4 regions of the Streptomyces sp. NPDC005435 genome follow, and region 4 is predicted to be linked to each of the others. Evidence: riboswitches for the same ligand, from Rfam matches in the RefSeq annotation. Region 4 holds a riboswitch; each other region holds the start of a gene.

What was found. A riboswitch is a leader RNA that binds a small molecule or an ion and turns the genes downstream of it on or off. The one in region 4 is predicted to bind cyclic di-AMP.
Region 1: linked by a shared signal. The riboswitch ahead of AB0898_RS23225 (transglycosylase SLT domain-containing protein) and the one ahead of AB0898_RS31330 (transglycosylase family protein) in region 4 are both predicted to bind cyclic di-AMP.
Region 2: linked by a shared signal. The riboswitch ahead of AB0898_RS14750 (M23 family metallopeptidase) and the one ahead of AB0898_RS31330 (transglycosylase family protein) in region 4 are both predicted to bind cyclic di-AMP.
Region 3: linked by a shared signal. The riboswitch ahead of AB0898_RS13635 (C40 family peptidase) and the one ahead of AB0898_RS31330 (transglycosylase family protein) in region 4 are both predicted to bind cyclic di-AMP.

The regions. Positions count from the first base shown of each region.
Region 1 covers NZ_JBEXEQ010000018.1:117,828-120,020, reverse strand. Annotated here, with positions in the region: gene AB0898_RS23230 (polyprenyl synthetase family protein) at 1-356, opposite strand, end outside; cyclic di-AMP (ydaO/yuaA leader) riboswitch at 970-1,207, shown strand; gene AB0898_RS23225 (transglycosylase SLT domain-containing protein) at 1,210-1,710, shown strand; gene AB0898_RS23220 (HAD family hydrolase) at 1,753-2,193, opposite strand, start outside.
Region 2 covers NZ_JBEXEQ010000010.1:109,467-111,659, reverse strand. Annotated here, with positions in the region: gene AB0898_RS14755 (GntR family transcriptional regulator) at 1-31, opposite strand, end outside; gene AB0898_RS14750 (M23 family metallopeptidase) at 264-1,007, opposite strand; cyclic di-AMP (ydaO/yuaA leader) riboswitch at 1,020-1,178, opposite strand; gene AB0898_RS14745 (pitrilysin family protein) at 1,414-2,193, opposite strand, start outside.
Region 3 covers NZ_JBEXEQ010000009.1:126,059-128,251, reverse strand. Annotated here, with positions in the region: gene AB0898_RS13645 (ATP-dependent Clp protease proteolytic subunit) at 1-303, shown strand, start outside; gene AB0898_RS13640 (hypothetical protein) at 311-616, shown strand; cyclic di-AMP (ydaO/yuaA leader) riboswitch at 1,048-1,271, shown strand; gene AB0898_RS13635 (C40 family peptidase) at 1,275-1,748, shown strand; gene AB0898_RS13630 (ATP-binding protein) at 1,791-2,193, opposite strand, start outside.
Region 4 covers NZ_JBEXEQ010000039.1:13,223-15,415, forward strand. Annotated here, with positions in the region: gene AB0898_RS31325 (transglycosylase family protein) at 1-871, shown strand, start outside; cyclic di-AMP (ydaO/yuaA leader) riboswitch at 1,064-1,237, shown strand; gene AB0898_RS31330 (transglycosylase family protein) at 1,241-1,948, shown strand.

The DNA.
Region 1 (2,193 bases), on a different contig from region 4:
ACCGCGACCGAGTTGCCCCAGCGGGTGTTGGCGCTGTCCACGCCCCGGCGCACGGCGGCCTCGTCCATCACGTCGTCGTGGTAGAGCGTCGCGAGGTGGGTCAGCTCCACGACGACGGCGGAGGGGACGATGCCCGGCGCGTACTTGTCGCCGAACTGGGCGGCGAGGAGCACGAGCAGGGGACGGAACCGCTTGCCGCCGGCCCGCACGAGGTGCTGCGCGGCGCCGGTGATGAAGGGGACCTCGCTCTTGGTGGCCTCTAGCAGGCCCTCCTCGACAGCCGTCAATCCGGCCTGGACATCGGCTTCCAGTGCCTGGTCCCGCACGCTCAGCCCGAACGGCTCGCCGACGGTCACGAGGGGTCTCCTGTCTGCTGGTGTCTGCTGGCGACTACACGGTTTGTCGATAGGTCGCTGCCATCACTCGGATCAGCGTATCCGGTCGCGTTTCCATCACCGCCATCACCCACCGCCCAGCACGGGAGGTATCGGGTCACAGCGGTCGTCTTCTTCTTTGGCGTACATGGACGGACATTCATCGACTTAACAGGACGATGTGCCTGCTGCCGGAGCTCGGCGCGCCGGGCGGACGTCCGTCCGGCCCCCATGCGGAGGGGGTCGTCTCTCCAACGAACGGGACCACCCCAGAGGTTCCGCATCCGACCGGACCGACACTCCCTAATACCCACAGACGGATCAAATCCACCTAATCGCTCATGTCTGACTTTGCGTATTTTGCGGTTTCGTGAGTTGGGTCACCAGACACCCCGGGGCGGCCGACAGGTCCCAAGTACCCCGTTCACCTTGCTCCATGGGCCAGTTGAGCGCGGGCGGACGCAAAGGATCAAGTATCCCAATCGGGACAAGTCAAGATCAACCATTGCTTTGTGTGAATCCGGCACTTGTTCCCGACATGTGCTCTCGCATACGTTCCGGCCCGTCGGGCGACGCCGAATCCTGCCGGGCCCGACACACCCACTCGACGAACTCATTTCGCACGGCAGGAGCGGGGGAACCAGGTAGGCCGCCGGGACGGGTCGACGCGCGTTGACTGACGCGCGTCGACCCGGCAACGGCTCGGGGTGAAGCCGCGACTTCGTGTCCATCGGGCACGGAGCGTTCGTGTCCCACGGACACGGATGTGAGCGGCCGGGCACCTCCCCGCCCGAACCCGACAGCTCACCTCGCAGGCGCCGGAGAGGAACGTGTCATGTCTGCTGCCGCTCAGCCGCGCCGTGCCCGCGCCCAGCGCGTCTTCCGTACGCTCGCCGTCACCGGTACCGGTGCCGCCGTGCTCGCGATCCCGTTCATCGGCGCCACCAGCGCCTCCGCCGCCCCCGCCGTCGCGCCCGCCGCCGCTCCGGCGGCCGTGACCACGCCGGCCGGGTACGCGAACAACCTCGACGGCTGGATCCGCGAGTCCCTCGCGATCATGGGCCAGAAGGGCATCCCGGGTACCTACAACGGCATCTACCGCAACGTGATGCGGGAGTCCTCCGGCAACCCGCGCGCCATCAACAACTGGGACATCAACGCCGTCAACGGCACGCCGTCCAAGGGTCTGCTCCAGGTCATCGACCCGACCTTCACGGCGTACCACGTGGCGGGCACCTCCCTCGACCCGTACGACCCGGTCGCGAACATCACGGCGGCCTGCAACTACGCCTGGCACCGCTACGGCTCGATCGACAACGTCAACGGCCCGTACTAGGCCGTAGGGGAACGTTTCCGGGGCGGGGCGCCCGTAGGGGATTCACCTACGGGCGCCCCGCCCGTCGTCCTGCCGGACGCCGTACACCCTCTCCAGCACGACCGCGACGCCGTCGTCCTCGTTGGAGAGGGTGATCTCGTCCGCGACCGCGCGCAGTTCGCGGTGGGCGTTGGCCATGGCGACGCCGTGGGCGGCCCACTGGAACATGGGGATGTCGTTCGGCATGTCGCCGAAGGCGATCGTGTCCGCGCGGCCGAGGCCCAGGTGCTCGGCGGCCAGGGCGAGTCCGGTGGCCTTGGTGATGCCGCACGGCTGGAGCTCCACGGTGCCGGGTCCCGACATGGTGACCGTGGCCAGCGAGCCGACGACCGAGCGGGCGGTCTCGGTCAGCTCGTCGTCGGACAGGTCGGGGTGGCGCAGCAGCACCTTGCTGATGGGCGCGCGCCAGAGGTCGTCACGCCGGTCCACCCGTACGGCGGGCAG
Region 2 (2,193 bases), on a different contig from region 4:
CCGTGCACACCGAATGCGCCGGAATACGCATGAGCCACCTCCGCCTTAATCCCCGTGAAACGTCGACGATGGACGCCCGTTCCGTGACTCTATTGCAATGCGCGGGAATTTCCGACGGCGGACCGGAATTCATGGTTCTTTTTTGGACAGCGGGGCAGGCCGCCGGACGGCCGACGCGCCGGAAACGGTACGGAAAGGGCGGGAGCCCCGGCGGCGGTGCGGACCGGGGCTCCCTGGGGTACGGCGCGAAACGCGGGCCGGCCTCAGACGTCCAGGCCGTGCTTGCGGAGGTAGCCGACCGGGTCGACGTCCGAGCCGTACTCGGGGCCCGTACGGGCCTCGAAGTGCAGATGCGGTCCGGTCGCGTTGCCGGTCGCGCCGGACAGGCCGATCTGCTGACCCGGCGTGACCTTCTGGCCCACCGTGACGCCGAGGGACGACAGATGGCCGTACTGGGTGTACATCCCGTCGGCCATCCGGATCACCACCTCGTTGCCGTACGCCCCGCCCCAGCCGGCGGAGACGACGGTGCCCGCGCCGACCGCGTGGACCGGGGTCCCGCTCGCGGCGTGGAAGTCGATGCCGGTGTGGCTGCCGGAGGACCACAGGGAGCCGCCGGTCTTGTAGCCGGTGGAGACGTAGGAGTGGGCGATCGGCGCGACGAAGGCGTTGAGCCGCTCGCGCTCGGCGGCACGGGCCGCGCGGACCTCGGCGGCGCGCGCCTCCTTCACGCGCGCGGCGGCGGCCTCCTGGGCGGCCTTGCGCTCGGCGGCGGCCCGCTGGGCGGCCGCCTGGGCGTCGATCTCGGCGGCGAGGTCGTCGTTGACGCTGATGACCGGGGTGAGACCGGTCTGCTCGGCGGAGTGGTCGGCGGCGAGGGCCGGGGAGGCCGTCAGGGTGCCGACGACACCGGTGGTGGTGAGGGCCGCGACTCCGGCCGCCCGAGCGGTGGTACGCGTGACACGTCCGGGCCTGCGGTGCTTCCCGGTGGCGCACATGAACGCCATGTGGTGGCTGGTCCTTTCCTTCCCTCACGCCTACCGGGTTAGCTGACAGGTTCGGAGAGGAAGGTCTCCTACGGACTCCCCCGCTCGCGCGTGGGCGCCCGATTCACCTCGGGAACATGGTTCCCCGGCTCCCCAGGCTCGCGCCATGCGGGGACTCGGCGTCGGCTGTCCGGTGCCGCGGGCGCGGCGCACTGCCTGACGGACAGCCCGGACGAAGCTAATGGGGACGGCGGCCGATACTCAAACGACTCCGGGCATTTGTAGCGCACGACACAGGGCAGACGGGCAACCTCCGCATCAATCCGGACATTTGCCGACCGGGGCGAACACAAAGGGGCCCTGACGGATCGTCTGCCGTCAGGGCCCCTGCGCGCGTACGGGCGTCTCCGCCCCTCGCTGCTCGTCGCTACTCGGCCGGCACCACGGTGACCGGACCGATGCCGAGGGCCTCCACCGGCTCCTTGATCTGAGCGGCGTCACCGACGAGGACGGTCACCAGCCGGTCCGCCGGGAAGGCGTTCACGACGGCGGCGGTGGCCTCCACGGTGCCGGTCGCGGCCAGCCGGCGGTACAGCTCGGCCTGGTAGTCGTCGGGCAGGTGCTGCTCGACCTGGTCGGCCAGCGTCCCGGCGACGGCGGCGGCCGTCTCGTACTTCAGCGGGGCCACGCCCACCAGGTTCTGCACGGCCACGTCCCGCTCGGCGTCGGTCAGGCCCTCCGCCGCGAGGGTGTTCAGCACGGTCCACAGGTCCGCGAGCGCCGGACCGGTGTTCGGCGTGTCCACCGAGCCGCTGATGGCGAGCATGGAGGCGCCCGTGCCGTCGGCGGAGGAGCGCAGCACCTGGCCGAAGGCGCGCACCCCGTAGGTGTAGCCCTTCTCCTCGCGCAGGACGCGGTCCAGGCGGGAGGTGAGGGTGCCGCCGAGGCAGTAGGTGCCGAGCACCTGCGCGGGCCACACCCGGTCGTGCCGGTCGGAGCCGGTACGGCCGATGAGCAGCTGGGTCTGGACGGCGCCGGGCCGGTCCACGATGACCACGCGGCCGGTGTCGTCGGACGTCACCGGCGGCACCGGGCGGGGCGTGCCCGGCGTGCCCGTCCAGGCGCCCAGGGTCTCGGTGAGGAGCCCGTCCAGGTCGGTGTCGGTCAGGTCGCCGACGACGACCACGGTGGCCGTGGCCGGGCGCAC
Region 3 (2,193 bases), on a different contig from region 4:
GCGGTGCTGCTCGCGGCGGGGACGCCGGGGAAGCGGTTCGTGCTGCCCGGGGCGCGGGTCGTGCTGGAGCAGCCCACGCTGGGCGAACCCGTGCACGGGCAGCCGAGCGATCTGCTCATCCAGGCCGGAGAGCTGGCGCGGACGCGGGCGCTGATGGAGGAGATGCTCGTCCGGCACACCGGGCGGGACGCCGGGCGCGTGCACGCCGATCTGGAGCGGGAGCTGGTGCTGGACGCGCGGGACGCCGTCGCGTACGGGCTCGCCGACGAGGTCGTCCAGCGCCGCGCCCCCGGCACCCGGTGAGCGCGCCGTGCTGCCGGAGCTTCCGCCGCTGCCCGCCCTGACCCGCGCCGAGGGCGACCTGATCGACCGTTATCTGGAGGTCGCCGAGCTGCTGGGGCGGATCAACCCCGCCCGCCAGGAGGACACGTACCGCGGTCTGCGGGCCGCCCAGGCCCTCGTGCGCAAGGCGACAGAGCTGCGGGACGCGCTCACGCTGATGCACCAGCGGGGCGAGACGGAGCTGCACGGGAGCACGCTGGCACGCGCGCTCCGGGTGCTGGACGGCGAACGCCGTACCGCGCGGGTCGTGCTCCCCCCGGACGACGGGAAGTGACCCGACGCGCCGGAATACCCCCGCCCTTCCATCGGGCCGGCACACCCCCCGGCCCCACCCCCGCCACGCTCCCGCCCGACCACGGCACCCGGCCCGGACACCCGGCACCCCCGCCGGCCCCCGCGTGTCGAGCACTCCTCCACTCGGGGAGCCGAAACGGGCCGAACGTGGTACCGCCGACCGTGGTATCTCCGGGCACGTTTCCGCGGCCTCCGACTTGCGCAGCGTACGGTTCACGGGGGCGCGAAAGACCTCGCGTCCCAGGTCCGGGGCTACGCCCGGGGACTGACGGAAGTTCGAGAACGGGACTGTCCACCCGAACGGGTGAGTGGTGAGTAACACCACAAACCGCCGATTCCATTGGGATTTTCCGTCAGTAGTACGTGAAGATCCCTGTCTGACGACAAGCCCCCGCCACAGCGGCGGGGCGGTCCGGGCGGACGCCGAGTCCTGCCGCCGCCCGGATGACCGGTCGACAGGAGTGCATCGGCAGGAGTGGAGGACCCGAGCAAGACGGGTCGCCGGCACGGACGTTCGCGCACAGCGGGCGGCCGTACCGAGTGGCCCTTGGGGTGAAGCCGTGGCGACACGGCCGGGCAACTTCGCCAGCCCGAATCCGACAGGTCATCCTTCACAGGCGGCTGACGAAGGGTTGCGCATGACTGCGCTCAATCGTGTCCCGTCGCTGATGGCCCGGGCCGGAACCGCCTCGGCCCTCACCCTGGCCGCCGTGGGCGGCTCGATCGCGGTACCGGGGCTGGCCACCGAGGCCTCCGCCGCGACCACCGCGACGAAGGCGCTCCAGGTCGCGGCGTCCAAGAAGGGATCGCCGTACAGCTACGGGGCCACCGGACCGCGCCGGTTCGACTGCTCGGGGCTCACGCTCTACTCGTTCAAGAAGGCGGGCAAGAAGCTGCCCCGCACCGCCGCCCAGCAGTACAACAAGACGCACCACATCTCGGCCGGCCACCGCAAGGCGGGCGACCTGGTGTTCTTCCACTCGGGGTCCAGCGTCTACCACGTCGGGATCTACGCCGGGAAGGGCAAGATCTGGCACGCCCCGAAGACCGGGGACGTGGTGCGCCTGCAGAAGATCTGGACCAAGAGCGTCTGGTACGGCCGGGTGAACTGACCCGGTGTGAGCGCCGCCGCGGTCCCCGGAGCGGGGCCGCGGCTACGGCTCCTGACGCGCCGCCGCCGTCAGGGGCCCGGCCGGTGCCGTCCAGGGCAGCTCGACGGCGACCGTCTTGCCGCCCTCGCGGGTGGAGCGCACCCGGAGCCTGCCGCCGCACTCGGCGGTCAGGCACCGGATGATGACCATCCCGCGCCCGTTGTCCTGCTGCACGGCCGCCGGCAGCCGTCTGGGGAAGCGCGGGTGGCTGTCCGTCACCCCGATGCGCAGCCACTCGTCCCGCACCAGGACGAGGTCCACGGTGAAGGTGGGCGACTGCCCGAAGGTGTGCTGCACGGCGTTGGTGGCCAGCTCGGAGACGATGAGCCGTACGGTGTCGGCCGCCTCGGTGTCCGACGGCAGCCCCCATCCCGCCAGCACGCCGAGGACATAGGTGCGGGCCGTG
Region 4 (2,193 bases):
CGGCTCCTGGAGCGCCAGCACGGGCAACGGCTACTTCGGCGGTCTCCAGATCTCGCAGGACGACTGGGCCAAGTACGGCGGCGACCAGTACGCGGCCACCGCCGACCAGGCCAGCCGGTCCCAGCAGATCTCCGTCGCCGAGAAGATCCTCGCCGACCAGGGCACCACGCACTGGGCGACCTGCGCCCTGACGGCCGGCCTGACCTCCGACTCCGCTTCGGTGAACGTGGACACGGGGGTCGCGGACACCGCCTCCCCGAGCGCCGGTTCCACGGACGGCAAGGACAGCGCCTCGCCGTCCGCGTCGGATTCCTCCGGTAAGTCCGACTCGTCCGACGCGGACAAGGCGTCGGACTCGCCCACCGCGTCGCCCTCGTCCGACTCCTCCGCCGACGCCTCGGCCAAGCCGTCGCAGGGCAAGGACAAGGACGCCGACGCCAAGGACGCCGCCAAGGGCAAGGACAAGGGCGCCAAGTCCGGCGCCTCCGCCTCGGCCGACGCCCCGGCCGCGTCCGGCGGCTACTCCGCCCCGGCCTCCGAGGAGTCGGAGGACGCCTGGCAGGACGGCGGCTCCTGGAGCCTCGTCGACACCGGCGCGCTCTCCGGCGGCGGCCGGCACCGCGGCGGCAGCGCGGACGAGAACGTGACGAGCGATCAGAAGGCGGACAGCAGCGGGCGTCACGCGCTGCCCTCCCCGGCCACATACACCATCCACGAGGGCGACACGCTGGAGTCCATCGCCGACTCCCTTGGTGTCGACGGCGGCTGGCAGGCGCTCTACTCCGCGAACAAGAAGGCCATCGGCGGCGACCCGGACGACCTCGTCCTTGGTCAGACGCTCAAGGTGCCCGGCGGGACGGACGGCAAGTAGCCCGATTTGGGCCGGGATTGACGTCCCTCTTCTGGCCGTATGTCCTATTTGGCGAAAGTGTGGGATGAGTCTCAGAGGCCCTGATCGTCTTTGAAATTCCCCTGTGTCCGTGTCTACGGTCAGTCCGCTCGTCACCACGAGCCCCGATGGCCGGCACGCCGAATCCTGCCAGCGGTCACCCGGGAACAGTCGACGCGTCAAGCGCCGCCGGCAGGAGCGGGGGAACCAAGGTAAGTGCCCGGACCGGTGATTGACGCCGGAGCGGGCTTGGGGTGAAGCCACCCCCTCCACGACGGGGAGGGTGGCCGGGCAACTCAACCGGCCCGAACCCGACAGCTCACCTCGCAGGCGTCGGTGAGGGGATCGACCATGCTGTTTTCCAGCAAGGGCACGCACCGTCGCCCGGCCAAGGCCGTCCGCACCCTCGCGCTCGCCGGTGTCGCCGGCGCCGCGATCGCCGGTCCGCTGATGGCGGCCGGCAGCGCCTCCGCCGCCACCGCCTCCGAGTGGGACGCCGTCGCCCAGTGCGAGTCCGGCGGCAACTGGGCCGTCAACACCGGCAACGGCTACTACGGCGGCCTGCAGTTCTCCGCCGCCACCTGGGCCGCGTACGGCGGCACGCAGTACTCCGCCACGGCCGACAAGGCCACCAAGGACCAGCAGATCACCATCGCCGAGAAGGTGCTCGCCGCCCAGGGCAAGGGCGCCTGGCCGGTCTGCGGCACGGGCCTGTCCAGCACGCCGTACAGCTCCGCCGCCGCGAGCACCCCGTCCACCTCGGCGACGACCACCACGGGCACCGCCAAGGCCACGACGGACGCCGCCGCGCGCACCACCGCCCCGGAGACGGCCTCGCGCTCCGCGAGCCGTACCGCGCCCCAGACCGTCACCACCCCGACCGGCCAGAAGGTCAAGAAGGGCGACGGCGAGTACAAGGTCGTCAAGGGCGACACGCTCAGCACCATCGCCACGAAGCACCACGTCAAGGGCGGCTGGAAGAAGCTGTTCGACCTCAACAAGGACATCGTCCAGAAGGCCGACCTCATCTACCCCGGCCAGATGCTGCACCTGAAGTAGCGGCCCCGCGCCCGCTCGCCGGGCGCCCCCGCACCCGCTCACCGCACCGCCCCCCCACGCGCATACGGCGCCGCGGTGAGCCCCCTTCCCCCCACCGGGCCCCGCACCGGCGCGTGTTCCCCCGTACGCGCCGGAGCGGGGCTTCCCGGGACCCCGGGCCGCTCCGGGGGTCCGTATCGGACCGTCCGGTACCGGCCACCGCACCACCCCGCTGGCCAGACCCCCTGACACCCCTTTGTTCCGGG